DNA from 4 places in the Pedobacter sp. HDW13 genome. Region 4 is predicted to be linked to each of the others. Evidence: riboswitches for the same ligand, from Rfam matches in the RefSeq annotation. Region 4 holds a riboswitch; each other region holds the start of a gene.
What was found. A riboswitch is a leader RNA that binds a small molecule or an ion and turns the genes downstream of it on or off. The one in region 4 is predicted to bind S-adenosylmethionine.

Region 1 (5,025 bases), 2.8 Mb from region 4:
CCTGATTGCTTAGATTTTCATCTTTGGCATAACCCCAGTACTCTTTACGTACACGCTCGTGCATGCGCTCAGCAAAAGCTTCAGCTAAACGATCGGCCAGTGCTTTAGCCATAATGCTATTGTAATCGTCGTGGTTAGCTTCAAATTCGTTTACTAATTCATCAATACCAATACCCGTTGTTACGGCGAAGCCACCAAAATAATCCTGAATACCGCTTTCTTTCGGTGCAATAAAATCAGACAAGGCATAATAAGGTTGTCCGTCTACTTTCTCGGCCTGCTGACGGAGGGTATGTATGGTTACCAGTTGGGAGTTTTCAGTTTTCAGTTCGGAGTTATTTACCAGCTGATTACTGCCAACTGTTAACTGAATATCGTCTCCATCTGCATTTGCTGGCCAGAAACCGATTACGCCTCTTGCCGTTAGCAATTTCTCGTCAAGGATTCTTTTTAACAAAGTTTGTGCATCATCAAAAAGCTTTTTGGCTTCGTCGCCAACGTTTTTATCGTCAAAAATTTTGGGATAACTGCCACGAAGTTCCCAGGTATGGAAAAACGGGGTCCAGTCGATATAAGGCACCAGTTCTTCTAATGGGTAATTATCAAAAACCTTCGTTCCAATAAATTCAGGAACAGGTAGGTTGGATTGGAAATCTATCTTAAATTTATTTTCTCGGGCTTCTTCCAGTGTTTTAAAGCGCTTATCCGAACGTTTGTTTAAATGTGCTTCACGCGCTTTATCGTATTCGGCTTTAATACCGGCTACATATTCATCCTTGGTATCGGGATTCATCAAAGTGCTGCAAACCGTAACACTTCTGGATGCATCCAATACGTGAATGGCCGGACCCGAATAATTTGGTGCCACCTTTACAGCAGCATGAATACGTGAGGTAGTTGCACCACCAATAATTAAAGGTATAGTAAAACCTTCGCGCTCCATTTCTTTGGCAAAGTGAACCATTTCATCCAAGGAAGGGGTGATTAAGCCACTTAAACCAATAATATCGGCATTTATTTCTTTGGCTTTTTTGATGATATCCTGTGCAGGAACCATCACACCCATATCTATAATTTCGAAGTTGTTACAAGCCAGCACCACACCCACAATGTTTTTTCCGATATCGTGCACATCGCCTTTTACCGTGGCCATTAAAACCTTACCTGCCGATGAATTCTGATCCTGATCGGGATTATCGAGTTTTTCCTGCTCAATAAAAGGCAAGAGGTATGCAACGGCTTTTTTCATTACCCTAGCCGATTTTACTACCTGAGGCAGGAACATTTTACCTGCACCAAATAAATCTCCCACAATATTCATCCCATCCATCAATGGCCCCTCAATTACCTGAATCGGGCGGGCATATTTCTGGCGGGCCTCCTCTACATCGTCATCCAGATATTCTACAATACCTTTTACCAATGAATGTGATAACCTTTCTTCAACCGATCCTTTTCTCCACTCCTCATCTTTAACAATCTCTTTCCCTTTCGATTTTACGGTATCGGCATATTCTACCAGACGCTCAGTGGCATCTTCCCTACGGTTTAACAATACATCTTCTACCCTTTCCAATAATTCGGGTGGAATTTCCTGATAAACCTCCAACATACCGGCGTTTACGATCCCCATATCTAAACCTGCCTGAATGGCGTGATAAAGAAATGCAGAGTGCATGGCTTCGCGAACCACATTGTTACCCCTGAAAGAGAACGAAATATTCGAAACCCCACCGCTTACCTTGGCATGAGGCAGATTTTCTTTGATCCAGCGGGTGGCGTTAATAAAATCGACTGCGTAATTGTTGTGTTCCTCCAGGCCGGTGGCCACGGTTAAAATATTCGGGTCGAAAATAATATCTTCTGCCGGGAAACCGATTTCGTTTACAAGAATATCGTAACTTCTTTTACAAATTTCTTTTCTGCGTTCGTAATTATCGGCCTGTCCTTGCTCATCAAAAGCCATTACCACAACCGCAGCACCATACTGCATAATTTTACGGGCACTTTCGCGGAATTTATCTTCGCCTTCTTTCAAGGAAATAGAGTTCACAATCCCCTTGCCTTGCAGGCATTTTAAGCCATTCTCAATCACGGACCATTTTGATGAATCGACCATAATGGGTAGTTTGGCAATATCAGGTTCAGAAGCAATCAGGTTCAGGAATTTGGTCATGGCTGCTTCCGAATCAAGCATCCCCTCATCCATATTCACGTCAATAACCTGCGCGCCACCTTCTACCTGCTGTAATGCAACTGCTAAAGCAGCTTCATAATCGCCACCTAAAATCAGTTTCGAGAATTTTGGCGATCCGGTAATATTAGTTCTTTCGCCTATATTTACAAAAATACTTTCTGGGGTAATGGTTACAGGTTCAAGTCCGCTTAAACGCATATGAGGTTCGAGCACAGGTAATTTTCTAGGCTCAGCTTTCCGGGCATTTTTAGCAATGCAACCAATGTGATCAGGTGTGGTACCGCAACAACCACCAACAATATTCACAAAGCCTGATGCAATAAAATCATCAACCAGGTGAGCGGTTTCGTGTGGTTGTTCATCATAAGCTCCAAACTCGTTGGGTAAACCTGCATTTGGATAAGCCGAAACATAACAACCTGCTTTTGCGGCAAGCTCTTCGATATGCGGACGCATTTCTTTAGCTCCCAATGCACAGTTAAAACCGATACTTAATGGTTTGGCATGCATTACCGAGTTTAAGAAAGCCTCCGCCGTTTGGCCCGACAATGTTCTTCCTGAAGCATCGGTAATGGTCCCCGAGATCATAATCTCGAGCTTACGACCAATTACTTCTTCGTATTTTTTAATGGCCACAATAGCCACTTTTGCATTTAGGGTATCAAAAATGGTTTCGATCAACAACACATCCGAGCCACCATCTACCAACCCACGAACCTGCTCGTAATAAGCTGCTTCTAATTCATCAAAATAAACCGCCCTAAAACCAGGATCGTTAACATTCGGCGACATAGAAAGGGTACGGTTGGTTGGGCCAATGGCACCTGCAACAAAACACTTGCGATCGGGATTAGCCGCCATAAACTCGTCGGCCGCTTCTTTGGCTACCCTTGCTCCTTCAAAACTCATTTCGTAAGAAAGGTCTTCCATTTGGTAATCGGCCATCGAAATTCGCTGTGTACTAAAGGTATTGGTTTCGATAATATCGGCACCAGCAGCCATGTACTCGAGGTGTATGGTTTTGATAATATCGGGGCGTGTAATGTTAAGCAAATCGTTATTGCCTTTTACATCACAGGGATGATCTTTAAAGCGTTCCCCTCTAAAATCCTCTTCGGTTAGGGTATATCGCTGAATCATGGTACCCATTGCACCATCAATCACCAAAATACGTTTTTCTAATTCTTCTCTAATGCTCATTGTTGTTGTTGTAGCAAGTAGCAAGTATCAAGCGTTGAAATATTGATAACTCACTTTTTATTAGGTGGCAGCAAAAAGTAAAGGCAAAATTGTCTTAATACTTCATACTTGTTTCCTAAATTAATGGCTTATCTAAAAAGTTGGTACGTGAATCGTAATCCTAAACTTATCTGTTTCCGCTATTTGCAGAATAGAATTTAGCACCTTGTGTGGCACAGGTTGCTAAGACTTCGTTGGGTCTAATCCCTCCGTCTTTCTTAATAAGCATACAAAAATGCAACAAAGCGGCATCATTTCCAAAAATTATCGCCTTGTGGCCAAATAAAATTACAAAGGCCATGCAAAACTGCACAGCCTTAAGAATATTGTTCTGTTTAAACCGTTTATTTTCTGCTTCCGAAAATGCGTAGTAAGAACAGGAAGATGTTTAAGAAATCCAGGTATAAAGATAACGCAGCTACAATCGCCATTTTCTTAGATTCAATCTGAAGAACCTGTTCTCCGCTGGCCTCAATACCTTCGCCAATTCTTTTAATCTTTTGCACATCATAAGCTGTTAATGCAGTAAATATTGCAATGCCAATAAAAGCCATAAACAAGCTGAACTGTTCGCTCTGAATAAACATATTAATTACACTGGCAATTACTAAACCAATTACCCCAACCATCAGAATCGGACCAAATTTGCTTAGATCGATATTGGTTGTATAACCCATAAATGCCATAATTCCAAATATTCCGGCTGCACCTGCAAAACAGCTTACTACCGAACCTGAAGTATATGTTAACAAGATAAAGCTTAAGCTAATTCCGGTTAATACAGAGTAAAGCACAAATACGCCTATTAAAGCAGGTAATGATAACCGGCTTAAACCAAAGCCCATTAATAAAACCAGGCCTAGCGGAGCGAACATGGCTATATAACCAAATATAGACATACTAACTTTGCCTGTTGCAGGGTTAATATTTAAAAGATACTGCATTAACTGCTCGTTGGTACCGAAAAGATAAGCAGCTACTGTAGATAAACTCAATGCAACGAACATCCATAAGAAAACGTTAGCGAAGAATTTTTTAGACACAGATTTTTCCTGTACAAAAACACTGTTGTCCTGATATTGATAATTTTGTTGTTCCATTTTAATTTTTTGCGTGTTAAATTATATAAAAATAAACATTTAGTTCAATCTTTTTGTCAGCAATTCTTCAACTTTTTTAAAGAACTGCAGTGGCTTTAATGTACGCCAAGGCAGATTATCGAAATCGCCGCCAAAGTTAATGTAATAATCGATGTTGTTATCGCGAAACTCGGCAATTACATGTTCCTGAAAATTCACACCAACAATCCAGCCATCTTCCACCTCCTGAAACCACTCTTCGTAATAGCTATCATCAGAAGCATGGAAATTGAGCACATTTTCTCCGATGAGGATAAATTTATTAATGCCTTCATCCATCATCAACTCTACCACATCGCGTTTGAGCAACATAATATCGTTGTTGATGGCATCGTTCCACTCACCGATAAACTCTATTATGGCATAACCGCGATCGTAATCGGCATACAGCACCTTCATGTACAGTGTGCTCGATCCAAATTCATCCCATTGTGGGTGAAGTAAAAAGTT
Region 2 (5,025 bases), 560 kb from region 4:
GAAAACTTTGCTACCGATATGCAACTGGACGATGTTGCCGCGTTGATTAACATGAATAAACAGGCTTTTTGCCGTTATTTTAAAAGCCGCACCCAAAAAACTTTTGTTGAGTTTGTAAATGAAGTACGTATTGGCCATGCCTGCAAGCTGATTACCGATGGCGAAAGGCAAATCGGTAACCTGGCTTACGAATGTGGTTTTAATAGTCTGTCTAATTTTAACCGGTTTTTTAAAGAAGCCAAAGGTGTAACCCCACGCGATTACAAAAAGATGGTGGCTACGGCTTAGTACTTTTAATTAACCAGGGAACAAAGGTTTAGATTGCATTTACTTCTTCAATAAAGCATCAATCTCGGTATTAAACTCTTTTTTAAATTCGTCGTAAAATTTGCCTGTAGCCGGACCATTAAAGCCGGTGTGTATTTGGGCAACATTTCCCTGTTTATCGATAATAATGGTAGTAGGGAAAGATACAAACGAATCTAATGCAGGTAAGGATTCGGCTACCACTTGTTTATCGGCTGTACCGGCAATAACCTGATCGTATTCGATACCAAAGCGCTCTCGGAAACGGCTCATTACTTTTTTAGCATATTCTGGCTCAGTAGAGCGTTCGTAATGTAAGGCAATAACCTCTACACCACGTTTCTTGTTTTCTTTATACCAAGGGGCAATAAAGGTAGCTTCATCTACACAATTGGGGCACCAGCTGCCAGTGATGGTTAAAACAACTACCTTGTTTTTGTATTTTTCATCTTTTAACGAAATCTTTTTTCCATTAACATCTGCGAAACTAAAATCGAGGGTTTTATAACCCGGTTTCAGGTAGGTGAGTTTGTAGGCATCGGGCAGGGCAGCGTTGGCATTCTTAACACCTGTAAAAGGCTGACTTCCTCTTGCACCTAAGATTTCACCGCTTAAAGTGCCATTGGACTGGAAAGTGCCTTTGTAGTAAGCAGGAGAGGAGCCAATAAAGCTTGATAACTGAAATTCGTTACCTTCTACCACGCCTTCCAGGTAGCGCGAATCGCCGGTTACACGTAAAAAAGTACCGGTAAGTTTGTTGCCTGTTTGCTTAAATAAACCTACTGTTTTTTCGTCCTTGCCATTTGGCGATTTGAAAACCACATCGTAGCTTCCGGAGTAATTGGCTGTTACAGGTTTACCGTCTGTTTCGAAACGGTAGTTTTTACGCTCGGCTACAATGGCCAAAGGTTTACCGGTCTGGCCTTGTTTTCTTAATGTGCCGGTAAGCTGATCGCCAGTTATGGCAAATGCCAGTTCGTTATCAAACTGATCGAGTTTGACAAAAAGCGAATCGGCAGTTTGTTTAACTAAACCGCCTTCAAAACTTTCTTCGGCATTGCGGAAATATAATTTCTGCTGACCATTTTTTTCGTTGATATCAAAGTTGAAAGGGATTTCCAATCCTTCTTTTACTTTGGCAACTCCGCGCCAGCTGCCGAGTGCTACAAAGGCATTAGACTTTTCTTTATGGGCTTTTACCCCTGTATGATTGGCCAATACGGTTTGATCTTGTGCAAAGGATATGGTAGTTGATATGGTCAAAACGGCTGTGAAAATTGATTTCAGATTCATTGGGATGTGTTTTAATCGACTAAATTGGTCGACAAATATACGGCTCGTATTTGGCAAGAAAAAATTTTCAGATAAAAAATATATAAAAACTATAGAATTACTGGATTTAATTATACCTTTGCCCCAGTTATTTAAAAATGCTTATCAAGAAAGGCGGAGGGAATGGCCCTGTGAAGCCTTAGCAACCATCTAAGTTTTAGAAATGGTGCTAATTCCATCCCGGATGAATCTGGGGTAGTTAAGTCAGCAGTTTGCGTTATCCTTATTAATATGGAGCACTTCTGACTTTTGGTTGAGGTGCTTTTTTTGTACCCGGGCTTTTTTGAAAGTAACTTATTTACTAATGATCATTTCCAGATGAAAAAAACAGACGTACTAAAATCTATTTATTTAAACCAAACGAGGTATTTCCGAATGCGTATGCCCTGTTAAGATGCATTCATTTTAACGGGCTTTTAAGCTAACCAATCCTTTCATTTTTTAAACAAAAAATACGGTTTATAGCCGTGGTGGAAAGGTATTGCCCAAATTATTGTCTCCATTAACTAATTATTACAACACAAGATGTTCAAAAAAATTAAATCAATAGCGTTTATTTTGCTGCTCTTTACGGCGCAGCAGTTACTTGCGCAAAATGTACCTGTTACAGGTACGGTAAAATCGGCCGAGGGCGAAACCCTGCCGGGTGTTTCTGTTTTGATCAAAGAAACCAAACAAGCTACCACTACCGATGGTAAAGGGGTTTTTAGCATTAACGCACCCGAAAAAGCTACCCTTATATTCTCATACATTGGCTTTAAAACCCAGGAAATACCTGTTGTTAAAGGTAGTCCTATCGCTGTGGTATTGCAATCGAGCGATCAGTCGCTTGATGAGGTTGTAGTTACTGCTTTAGGTATATCGCGCCAAAAGAAATCGCTGGGTTATGCCGTTCAGGAATTAAAGGGGCAGGATTTGGCCGAAGCTAAAGAATCGAACCTGGTTAATGCCCTGGCTGGTAAAATTGCCGGTGTAAGGGTAACCAATAGCCAGGGAAGTATGGGGTCGTCGCGCGTGGTAATCAGGGGTGAAACTTCCATTGCCGGTAACAACCAGCCACTGTTTGTGGTAGATGGAATTCCGGTTGATAACTCGCAGTTAAACTCGGCCGGTGCCCGGGATTATGCCAATACCATTTCGGATATCAATCCTGAAGATATTGAATCAATGAGTGTGCTTAAAGGCCCAAATGCAGCCGCATTGTACGGATCGCGGGCTGCAGCAGGCGTAATCCTCATCAAAACCAAAACCGGTAAATCGAAAAAAGGATTGGGAATTGCCGTTAACTCGAACGCGGTTTTAGAAAGCCTGCTTACCCTTCCGGTATATCAAAATGCTTTTGGACAAGGTTCTGAAGGTAAATTTAGCTATGTGGATGGTGCTGGTAAAGGTTTAAATGACGGGGTTGATGAGAGCTGGGGACCGAAACTGGATGGCAGGCTAATTCCGCAGTTTTTCTCTAAAGGTGTAGCTGTTCCTTTTGAAGCGCATCCGGATAATGTTCGCGATTTTTTCCAAACCGGTTATTCCTTAAATAACGGTGTATCGATTGCAGATGCCGGAGAAAAATACGATTACAGGATCTCTTACAACAATTTAAAACAGGTAGGTATTGTGCCTAATTCGGGACAGGGGAAAAATTCGTTTGTGCTGAATACCAGCCTTAAAATAACCCCGAAATTAACTTTAACGGCTAATGCCAATTACAGTAAACTTAATTCGGATAACTTACCGGGTACAGGTGGTTCGCGCTCTACGAGTACCATGTTGCAGTTTACCTGGTTTGGTCGTCAGGTTGATATTAACCAGTTGAAAAATTATTTGGATGAGAATGGAAAAACGTTTAACTGGAATAACAGCTATTACAGCAATCCATATTGGGTAGCTTACGAGAATACGGTATCGCAAAACAGGAACCGCATAATCGGAAGTTTAGCGTTGAATTATAAAATCATAGACGGGCTTGATTTAAATTTCAGATCAGGAACGGATTATTATAACGACAGGCGTAAAGTACGGATTGCTTATGGTACCAACGGAACACCATTTGGATCGTACACCGAAAGTGCTTTTACGGTAAACGAAAACAATACCGATGCAACCTTAAACTTTAACAAACAGCTAAACGATGATTTTAGCCTCGAATTGCTGGGTGGGGGGAATATCCGCAGGCAGTATATCGAACAAAACGACCAAAGTGCACCTAAACTGGCCATTGCTGGACTTTATACGCTTAAAAACTCACGCGATCCATTGGTATCATCAAATAACCTGTCACGTTTAAAATCGTATAGTGTGTATGCTTCAGGGCAACTTGGTTTCAGAAATTACCTTTTTGCCAACATTACTGCCCGTAACGATTGGTCGTCTACCTTGCCTGCTCAAAACAGGTCGTATTTTTACCCCTCGTTTAATGGAAGTTTTGTAGCTACCGAAGCTTTGGATATTAAAAGCGATGCCCTTAACTATTTAAAAATACGTGGTGGCTGGTCTAAAGTAGGTAAAGATGCAGATCCTTACCGTTTGATTAATACCTATGTTTTTAGCGCTCCGTTTTATGGAAATCCACAGCTGAATACAGGATCTATTGATCTTAATCCTAACCTGAAACCTGAAACCACCACATCAACCGAATTGGGTGTTGAGGCGGTATTCTTTAACAAAAGATTGCGTTTCGATTTAAGTGCTTACAATACCAATAGTTATAACCAGATTTTAGCGGCAGATGTGAGCCAGAGTACCGGTTTTAGTTCAAAATTGTTGAACGCCGGAAAAATCAACAATAAAGGTATAGAGGCGCAGTTGGGCATTACGCCAATTAAAAAGGCTTTTACCTGGGATATCGATCTAAACTTTGCCGCAAACAGGAGCAGGGTAATTGAGCTGGATGCCGAAAAATTATTAACCAATTATGTTGTAGCTTCTAACTCAGCACAGGTAATTGCTACTGTGGGTCAACCTTATGGATCGTTATTTGGTACCGCGTTTTTAAGAGATGGCAACGGCAATATTATTGTAAATGCAACCGGCGCTCCGGCTACCAACCCAACCAAGCAGGTATTGGGTAAATATACTCCGGATTGGATTGGTGGTGTGTACAACACCTTTAGCTATAAGGGCATTAGTTTAGGCGTGTTGGTTGATGCCAGCATTGGCGGCTCTATTTACAACGGTACATATGCTACAGGTACTTATACCGGCGTGTTAGCCTCAACTTTACCAGGCAGGGCTGCAGAGTATGGCGGCATTGCTTACTATTATCCGGGTAACGATAAAACCAAAGGAACTGTACGGTTAAACGGAGCAGCTCCGGCTGGTGAAACTGTTTACGATGACGGGGTTATTTTTGACGGGGTAACTGCTGATGGCAAACGCAACGAAAAAATA
Region 3 (5,025 bases), 740 kb from region 4:
TACTTCAATCAGAAATTCAACCTTTTGCCTGAATGGTTTAGCAGAAGCCATACATGCGTTAAGGCGTTCGCTCAGCCCTTGCATCGCTTCCTGAAAAACAGCTGCAATGAGTAAATCCCTCGAGCGGAAATAGTAGTGCAGTGCGGTACGGTTTACTCCAGCCGCATCGGCAATTTCCTGAGTGGTGGCATGCAATTTACCTTCGGCAAAAATGAGCCTTTTGGCGGTGTCTTTAATTAATTGTTCGGTTCCGGTATTTTTAAGTGGCATGTTATTGTTTAATCGCTGTTAATTTAAATTAATGTAACTGTTTATACCAATCTCTTTGATAAAATATTCATCATGAGAGATCACCAACAGTGTGCCTGCATAATCTTTTATGGCCGCAGTAAGTACATCCAGGCTCTTCAGATCCAGATTATTAGTCGGCTCGTCCAAAATAAGCATGTCGGGTTTGAGGTTACTTACAGAAAGACAGCACAGCGCGAGCTTCATTTTTTCGCCTCCACTCAATCCCACACATTTGCGGTCAAAAGAGGCTGCATCAAATTGCGAATGCACTAAAAATGCTCTGATTTCGTGTTCCTGCAATCCAATCGAATTATATTCTTGTATCTGGTCGTAAATGCTTAGCTCTGGCTTAATCATCGCATAATCCTGATCGAGGTAAAGATAGGAAAAATCGGTAGCGCTGTAATTTCCCTGGATGGGTTGCAGCTCTCCAGTTACGATTTTTAGTAAGGTGCTTTTGCCCGAGCCATTTGCTCCTTTAATCTGCATCCTTTCGCCCGATCGAAGCTGGAAACTGATTCCTTCTTGCAGCAAAGGAATGGTATATCCGAAGTTAATTGCTTCGGCATCGATCAGTAATTTTCCATGGTGTATTTCGGATGCCATGATGTTGATTTTTAACACCTGATATTGTTGAATTTGCGACCGCGTTTCCTGCATGTTTTCCTGTAAGCCCGTTATTTTTTCATGCTGGGCATCAAGTACTTTAGCCGTACTCCGTTCCGATTTACTTTTCAATCCGCCGGCAATAATGCGGGGAAGCGAGTTGCTTTGTCCGGCGCTTTTACCACGCTGCTCTTGTTTTTGGCGCTGGTAGGCTACATCGCGTGCTTTCTTCTCTGTTTGTTTAAGTGTTTTGGCCTGTTCGTTAAGCTGTGCATGCAGGGCATTAACCTTTTCCAGCTTTTGCTGCTGATAAAATTCAAAATTGCCACCATAAACCTCAATGCCTTTTTTACTCAGCTCGAGGGTTTTATTCATCAGATTAAGCAAGCTTCTGTCATGACTCACCACCAAAATGGTTGCCTTGCTCTGCGCTATAAATTGATATAATTTTTTTCGGGTTTGGATATCCAAATGGTTGGAAGGTTCATCTAGCAAAATCAGCTCTGGTTGGTGCAGGTTTATGCTGGCCAGGAAAATTTTTGTTTTCTGTCCTCCACTCAGGCTGCCAAGTAACTGATCGGTTGATAAATGTTCTAGTCTCCATTTTTTTAATGCCTGACTTACTTTCTGCTCAATTTCCCAGTCATCATTCAGATCGGTAAAATGCTGCGGATCGGCATCACCAGCCAGAATAGCTTGCAGGGCTTTTAGCTTTTGATCGATGCCAAGTGTGCGGGCAACGGTATACTGGTCGTATTCTCCTAAATGCTGCGGAATGTACCACGGCTTTTCAGGGGTGATGATTTCGCCTGAACCGGGTTGCATAGCACCTGCAAGCATTTTGAGCAAGGTTGATTTGCCTACGCCATTAATGCCCACTAATGCCGCTTTATCGCCGCTGGCAATGTTTAGCGAGAGGTTATTGAAGAGTTGCTCGTTATCGGGATGGGTATAAGAAAGGGATCGGATGATTAAACTCATAGCTAAACATTAGGCAATTGAAAAATATTTACGGGTGTAAAGGTATTATTCTTTTTTGTTTAACAAAAATGTTTAATAAGAATAATTTAGAATCGTATTTACTAATAAGCAGAATATGAGTTGATTAAATCTTAATATACTTCATAACATAAGGTGCAACACTTCGTTGCTTTGTTTATTAAAATGAAAGAAGGTAGGTGGGGAGATATGCTTTTATAAGGCAAATTAAGCGTAAGCCTGATTATTTTTAATAAAGTATACTAAATTGGTAGACTTTTTATATATTTGGCCAATCACCAAATTCTCTTGCCGAATAGCCTGGTGATTTCAGCAATTCATAAAAATAACATCCTGGTTGTGCAATGTGTGGCGCTTTATGTAATGGTGGAAAATTCATTCAGCACAGATGGCGTACAATCCAGGATGTTATTTAAGCTTTTCACAAGATACGATTAAGCCCTCATTACTATCCGATTATCACAGAAAAAATAAATACTATAAAATCTATAGGTTTAATTGGTTTTTAATATTTTTTGTTTTACCTTTACAGCATCTAGTAATTCCACCAATAGTAGATAATTTATACAGAAGAAGGGAGAGGGAGCCTCATCGATCTTCTAGCAACTTTTCAGTAATGAAATAAGTGCTTTACTCATTCCGGAGGTATTCCGGAAAAATAAATTTACTGCATCTAATAATTCCACCACTAGTAGATGATTTATACAGAAGAAGGGAGAGGGAGCCTCGTCGATCTTCTAGCAACTTTTCAGCAATGAAATAAGTGCTTTACTCATTCGTCCGAAATTTTTCGGGGGAAAAATAAATTAACTAAGATATGAAAACACTTAAACTACAAAACTCCTGCTGTTGTAAATAGCATTTACAGTTTCAAACATGCTTTTCTTTTTTGATTAAGCGGCTGGTAATTTACCAGTCATGGAAATGGTATGTCTGCTCCACAGGGTTTTAAAACAGAATTACTAAACTAAAACCATAAACATGAACTTTAAAAACTATCTACCCACACTAAAAGGCCTCTCTTTGGGACTATTGATCAGTAGTTCGGCCTTTTCGGCAACAGTTAAACCACCCGCAGCCTTTATTAAAGAAGGAATATGGCGCGGTGTATTTACGGTGAGCGAATCGGCTGTTCCATTTAATTTCGAATTTAAGGGCAAAGATCCTGAACACGCTGTTTTTACTTTGATAAATGGCACCCGTCGCGATGATTTCCATGTGCAGCGTCTTGGAAAGGATTCGATTTTCGTTAAAATGAATACTTACGATGCAGCCCTGGTGGCCAAAATAGAACCCAATGGTACATTAAGTGGTGAGTATCGGAGTTTGGTACCAGGTTTCAGGGGGAACTCTCTGCCATTTACGGCCGAGCCTGGTAAAACCTACCGCTTTGTAGAGCCCGGTAAAGATGTAAAACCTACTGCCGACCTATCGGGCAAATGGGAACTTAAATTATACAGTAAAGAAGCTGTTCCTGCATCAATTGCGGTGCTGAAACAAAACGGGAATAAGCTTACGGGCGTAATTATGACGGTTGTAGGCGATAGCCGTGAAATTGAAGGCACCATACAAGGAAATGAGTTCGCTTTATCGGGCTTTACCGGTCCAAGTCCTTTTATTATTAAAGGAAAAGTAAATGAAGATGGCACGCTATCAGGAGATCAGGGTTTTGGTATCTATAAAAACATCAAGTTCGATGCCACTAAAAACAACGATGCCAACCTGCCTGATCCCTATAAATTAACCTTTTTAAAAGAAGGCTATAAAAAACTCGATTTCACTTTTCCTGATCTTAAGGGTAAAGCCGTTTCGCTGAGCGACGATAAATACAAAGGCAAAGTGGTAATTGTAGAAATTGTGGGTACCTGGTGTCCGAACTGTACCGACCAGACTGTTTTTCTTTCGCCCTGGTTTAACAAAAACCAAAAACGCGGAGTAGAAGCCATTGCCATTGGTTTTGAACAAAAAGACAGTCTGGCCTATGCCCAGTACACGCTCGGAAAGCTGAGAGATAAATACGATATCAAATACGATATCCTATTCGGTGGGCTGGCCGATAAGAAACTGGTAGCACAGAAACTGCCCGCACTCAACAAATTTATTGCTTTCCCAACTACCATTATCATCGATAGAAAAGGAGAGGTACGCGAAATTTACACCGGTTACACCGGCACGGTAACAGGTAAATATTACGACGATTACGAGAAGAAATTTAATCGCGTACTAGACGAACTGATTGCCGAACCAGCACCAGAAACTGCTGCAGTAAACAAGAATGAATCGATAAAAGGAAAATAATCATTAAAAAACCAAAATAAAATGAGCGTACATAAAATTTTTAAAGGAGCAGTTTTGCTCAGTTCACTGTTTATTGGTGGACAGGTTTTGGCCGATGGTGTAAAACCGGTAGCTGTAGAAAAAACAATAAAAGAAGGGGTTTGGCGCGGTGTATTTAATGTAAGCGAAACCCAGGTGCCTTTTAACTTCGAATTTAAAGGCAAGGATTTCGAACATGCTACTTTTACCCTGTTAAATGGCACCCGTCGCGATGATTTCCACGTAAAACGCATTGCACCCGATTCGGTATTTATTAAAATGAATACTTACGATGCAGCCCTGGTAGCCAAAATAAATGATGATGGTACATTATCAGGCGAGTATCGCAGTTTGGTGCCGGGTTTCAGGGGCAATTCGCTTCCTTTTACTGCCGAGCATGGCAAAAAGTACCGCTTTGTTGAGCCGGGTAAAGATGTGGCACCGGCGGCCAATATATCGGGCAAATGGGAGCTTAAGTTCTATTCAAAAGAACAGGTGCCTAACAAGGTGGCGATACTAAAACAAAACGGAAACAAGCTAACCGGGGTAATTATGCAGGTAACCGGCGATAGCCGCGAACTGGAAGGTACTGTACAAGGTGATGAGTTTGTGCTTTCGGGCTTTACGGGCCCAAGTCCTAAAATTTACAAAGGTAAAATCAATCCTGATGGTACCATCAGCGGCGTAATTTCGGCCGGAATTTACGATAATACCAAATTTGATGGTGCAAAAGACGATAAAGCCGAATTGCCCGATCCCTACAAAATTACATTCTTAAAAGAAGGTTATAAAAAGCTCGATTTTACCTTCCCT
Region 4 (5,025 bases):
GTACGTTTCTTCTTTGGATCTTTTATCGCGATTTTAATGATTTCCAGATTCAGGTTCTGGCTCTGGATAATGTCCAGCAAACCTTGTCCTACAACTCCGAAACCAAATAAACCGATTTTTAAATTCTTACTCATTTTTATTTTGTGATTATACAGATAACCGGATTTTAACCGATCCTATTGTTCTTATATTTGTTTTTGTCTTTATTATTTAGCTTTACGCTTAAGTCTTTCTGCTTTTACTCTTTCTATGCAGTATGCTGTAATTTGATTATTTTCTTATCGCGGCTCTCTTTAATAAAAGTTCCGATAATATTGGTTAAAGTATTGGTTTCGATTAAGAACCCGTCATGACCATATTCAGAATGGATGGTGGCAAATTCAGCACCTGTAATGTGATCGGCCAGGTATTTCTGTTCTGAAATCGGGAATAAAAAGTCGTTTTCGATTCCAATTACCAGTGTGTTTGCTTTAACCAGCTTTAAGGCATCAGCTATGCTTTTGCGGTTGCGGCCAACATTGTGGCTATCCATTGCTTTGGTTAAATAATAATAACTGTATGCGTTAAAGCGATTGGTTAATTTCTCTCCCTGATAATTCTGATAAGACGAAGCCCTGAAATTATCAGTTTTATCGTTTACACTTTCTACCTGTGTGCTGCCATAGGCATTGTAAGTACGATAGCTTAAAAGTGCAATGCTTCTGGCTGCTTTCAAACCTTTAATGCCTCCATCAGGCTTATTGGCATAAAAAGTACGGTCGGTAGTAATGGCTAGTCGCTGACTTTCGTTAAAGGCAATTCCCCAGGGCGAATGCACGGCATTAGTAGCCACTAAAATCAGGTTCTCAATTTTATTCGGCTCAATAATGCTCCATTCAACAGCTTGTTGTCCACCTAACGAGCCACCAATTAATAGTTTAATGGTATCGATTTGTAAATGCGCCGCTAAAAGCTGGTGCGCTGATACAAAATCGCGGATGGTAAACTGCGGAAACGACAAGTAATAAGGCAGGCTGTTAACCGGATTGGTACTTAAAGGATTGGTTGTACCATAATTAGAGCCTAAAACATTAGCACAAATAATATAATGATCGTTTGGATTGAATAAAGCGTTTTGCCCAAACAAACCTTCCCACCATTCAAAAACATCGGCATTGGCAGTAAGCGCATGGCAAACCCATATTACGTTATCTTTCTTTGTGTTTAATTTGCCATATGTTTGATAAGCGATTTGCAGGTTACGGATTTTTTTTCCGCTTTCGAGCTTAAATTGTTTGTTATATTGATATGTTGATGCTGTGCTCATGCTAAAATAATGCTGATGGTAATAAAAAAAGGATTAGGCTTGTAAACTGGCTGTACTTACTGATAAGCCAATTGCTGCAAAAGCCTGCTCAAAATCGGCCTTAATGTCGTCGATATGCTCGATACCAACTGATACGCGAAGCGAGTTCGGTTTAACACCTGCAGCCAGTTGTTCGCTATCGCTTAATTGCTGGTGTGTGGTAGCCGATGGCTGGATAATCAGCGTTTTGGCATCGCCCACGTTTGCGAGGTGCGAAATCAGTTTTAAATTATCGATTAATTGGGTTGCTCTTTCTTTGCTGCCGTTTAACTCGAAAGATAAAACTGCTCCAAAGCCATTGCTTAAATATTTCTTTGCCAAATTATTGTATTTACTGCTGGCCAAACCAGGATAAGCCACTTCTTTAACTGCCGGGTGATTTTCTAACCAGGTAGCCAATTCTAAAGCATTATCTACATGGCGTTGTACACGAAGCGATAAAGTTTCGAGACCTTGCAATAACAGGAAAGAGTTGAACGGCGCAATAGCCGGACCTAAATCCCTTAAACCTTCTACACGGGCACGAATAATAAACTGAATATTGCCAAAAGGACCGTCGACACCGAAAACATCGCTAAAAACCAAACCATGGTAGCCTTCTGATGGTTGACTAAATTGTGGAAACTTACCATTTCCCCAGTTATAATTTCCGCCATCAACAATTACACCACCAATGCTGGTTCCATGTCCGCCAATCCATTTGGTAGCCGATTGTACCACTACGTTAGCGCCATGTTCTAATGGTTTAAACAGGTAACCTGCAGCACCGAAAGTATTATCAACAACTAAAGGAAGATCATATTTTTTGGCAATAGCCGCAATTTTTTCAAAATCGGGCACACTAAATGCCGGGTTACCGATAGTCTCTAAATAAATAGCTTTTGTTTTATCGGTAATTTTAGCTTCAAATTCTTCTGGCACATCCGGGTTAGCAAAATCAACATGAATACCCAAACGCTTAAACGCTACTTTAAACTGATTATAAGTACCGCCGTAAACATGAGATGAAGAAACAATGCTGTCGCCAGCCTCCAGGATATTATTTAAGGCAATAAATTGTGCTGCCTGACCAGATGCTACTGCTAATGCTGCTACGCCACCTTCTAAAGCTGCAATGCGTTTTTCGAAAACATCGCTGGTTGGGTTCATGATCCTGGTATAGATATTACCGAACTCTTTTAAAGCAAATAAATTGGCTCCATGCTCAGCATTTTTAAAACCGTATGAAGTGGTTTGATAAATAGGAACAGCCCTTGAGCCTGTAGTTGGATCGATTTCCTGACCTGCGTGTATTTGTAAAGTTTCGAATTTATATGAAGTTGACATAATCTTTAATGCTTAAATTTTTAAATGTTGAATAATCTGTAGGGATCAGATTAACCTAAAGGTTAAAGCTGTGTGGGCGTATCCCGTTTTAGCGGGACCTTCCAGTTTGAAAAACACAAAAAGGGAAGATTTTTAAATTACTGTATGCAACAGCACATACAAGTAATCGCCTGCATATTGCAACACATAAAAGACATAGAAAGATCTTCTACTTTTTTAAGGTTTGAACCAGGTTCGCTTAGCGATTGAAGATTTAATGTTTTCATCAGTTAAAATTTATATCACCAGATAACACCGTGTTAGCCAGTCAGGAATTGGCACCTTCTCTTTCTGAGGGTTGCCAGTGGGTCATGGAGCCAGTCTCTCGCCACTTCTTTATAAATCAACCTCTGAAGATTGACTTTTACTTAGCTTATTGCCAAATAATATTCCAAATGTCTGAATTTAATTTTAATCCACAAAATAAAATTTTGAATTTAAAGCAAGCTACTGTGAATGAGGGTGCTAATTTTAAATAATTAAGGCTCCTTAAATATTTTAATATAAAGTTAATGGTTAAAACTTTAAGTTTGTGTTACCTATCTAAATCTAATCATCATGAAAAATGTAAAATTCTATGGTTTGGCAATACTATTTACTGTTGCCTGCTTAAATAACGTTAATGCCCAGTTTGGTGGCTTAAAAGATAAACTACTAAAAGTGGGTACAGCACAGGGTGCTAAAGCCTTAGGGGTTGATAAATTCCTGAAACAGCCTGCTGCCATTACCACCAGTTTTGAAGATGTGAATCGCGAAGGCGAGATGATGCCCGATTTTAAATCGAAGGAGAAATTTCAGCCTTTATATTTATTACCTAAAAATCCGGAGGGCGGTTATGTGCTTTGCGAAGGTTTTTACGAAATGACCAATAAAAGCTATTGCCTTAAAGCCGGAACCTTTGCCCCTTCAAAAGGCGATGGCTACATGTTTGCTCCGGTTTTAGGACCCAAAGAAGAAATTGTAGTATCGATATTAAAGAGTGCCGAAAAGCACCCCGAAGTAGAACAGCACGATATTCAGGTTTTATTGTGGACCATTATTGCCCGCACAAAATTTGCCGATTACAGCGGCCAGGTTAAACTTACTGCCATTAAGTTACTTACACCTAAGCAACTTACCCAGTTAGAAGGTGGTGCTTTGGGTATTTTACCTTTTGATGTAATGGAGAAAGCTAAAGATCAGTTGCCATCAGGCTTAAAAGCTGTGTTTGAAGCCGAAAACAATATCAGGCAGTTGGTGGCATCAGGCAATTACACCTATGCTGATATGGAGAAATATGCAATTGTAGCAGGTATGGCACCTCCAAGAAGCGATGTGCCCAGCGGCATCTGGACCAAACATCCTGATGGTTATTATGTTCGCTATTTTCCTTCGGGCTATTCAATTACTAAAGTGCAGATTTATGTACCTAAAGAGTTATTGGCCAACGGCAACAAATTGGTTTACGATGCCGCAGGCGATATTGCTTGTCCGGCCAATACGGGTTCACAACGTTTAGCGCAAACCAATGAGCCTTTAGAAGCCAATTATTCGCTTAAATTAACTACGGTTTGTAACCCGAAATAGTTTTTAAGTCCTATAGATAACCCTATAAGGTTTTAGAAACCTTATAGGGTTAAATGCTAGTTTAAAGCCTGCTCCAAATCAGCAATAATATCATCTGCATGTTCCAACCCAACCGAAATGCGCAACAGGTTTTTAGGTGTTTTACTATCCGGTCCTTCAATCGAGTAGCGGTGTTCAATCAAACTTTCAACGCCGCCTAAGCTGGTAGCCTGCGCAAACAACTGCACTTTATTAACCGCTTTACTTGCTGCCTCTACACCACCTTTTACCAGGAACGACATCATACCACCAAAATCTTTCATTTGGCTTTTAGCAATTTCATGTTGGGGATGCGTTTCCAATCCCGGATAAAAAACAGCTTCTACCTTCGGGTGCTGATTTAAATATTTAGCTACTTTTTTACCATTCTCGCAGTGACCTTTCATGCGGTATGCCAGGGTTTTAATACTGCGCGTTAACAGATAGCAATCAAAAGGCGATGGAACGGCACCACCGGTTTGCTGCACATTCTTAATTTTATCCCACAGTCCATCCTTTTTCGCTGTAATCAAAACGCCACCTAATACATCGCTGTGGCCACCCAGGTATTTGGTACTGCTGTGCATTACAATATCAGCCCGAGCAAAATCGGGTTTTGTAAAATAGGAGAGGCGAAAGTACTGTCGCAGGCAAAAGTTATATTGGCTGCCTTTGCAATTTTAGTTATTGCACTTATATCCGTAACTTTTAACAAGGGATTGGAAGGTGTT

Region 1: linked by a shared signal. The riboswitch ahead of metH (methionine synthase) and the one ahead of G7074_RS22830 (O-acetylhomoserine aminocarboxypropyltransferase/cysteine synthase family protein) in region 4 are both predicted to bind S-adenosylmethionine.
Region 2: linked by a shared signal. The riboswitch ahead of G7074_RS25065 (SusC/RagA family TonB-linked outer membrane protein) and the one ahead of G7074_RS22830 (O-acetylhomoserine aminocarboxypropyltransferase/cysteine synthase family protein) in region 4 are both predicted to bind S-adenosylmethionine.
Region 3: linked by a shared signal. The riboswitch ahead of G7074_RS20040 (peroxiredoxin) and the one ahead of G7074_RS22830 (O-acetylhomoserine aminocarboxypropyltransferase/cysteine synthase family protein) in region 4 are both predicted to bind S-adenosylmethionine.

Annotation. Positions count from the first base shown of each region.
Region 1 covers NZ_CP049868.1:2,712,205-2,717,229, reverse strand. Annotated here, with positions in the region: gene metH (methionine synthase) at 1-3,397, opposite strand, end outside; SAM riboswitch class I at 3,561-3,664, opposite strand; gene G7074_RS11545 (Bax inhibitor-1/YccA family protein) at 3,781-4,536, opposite strand; gene G7074_RS11540 (hypothetical protein) at 4,576-5,025, opposite strand, start outside.
Region 2 covers NZ_CP049868.1:6,034,451-6,039,475, reverse strand. Annotated here, with positions in the region: gene G7074_RS25075 (AraC family transcriptional regulator) at 1-288, shown strand, start outside; gene G7074_RS25070 (peroxiredoxin) at 328-1,599, opposite strand; SAM riboswitch class I at 1,738-1,844, shown strand; gene G7074_RS25065 (SusC/RagA family TonB-linked outer membrane protein) at 2,164-5,025, shown strand, end outside.
Region 3 covers NZ_CP049868.1:4,737,119-4,742,143, forward strand. Annotated here, with positions in the region: gene G7074_RS20030 (TetR/AcrR family transcriptional regulator) at 1-270, opposite strand, end outside; gene G7074_RS20035 (ABC-F family ATP-binding cassette domain-containing protein) at 289-1,878, opposite strand; SAM riboswitch class I at 2,456-2,561, shown strand; SAM riboswitch class I at 2,594-2,704, shown strand; gene G7074_RS20040 (peroxiredoxin) at 2,878-4,194, shown strand; gene G7074_RS20045 (peroxiredoxin) at 4,216-5,025, shown strand, end outside.
Region 4 covers NZ_CP049868.1:5,473,127-5,478,151, forward strand. Annotated here, with positions in the region: gene G7074_RS22820 (homoserine dehydrogenase) at 1-134, opposite strand, end outside; gene metX (homoserine O-acetyltransferase) at 248-1,306, opposite strand; gene G7074_RS22830 (O-acetylhomoserine aminocarboxypropyltransferase/cysteine synthase family protein) at 1,340-2,671, opposite strand; SAM riboswitch class I at 2,945-3,055, opposite strand; gene G7074_RS22835 (hypothetical protein) at 3,269-4,276, shown strand; partial or broken gene G7074_RS22840 (PLP-dependent aspartate aminotransferase family protein) at 4,333-5,025, opposite strand, start outside.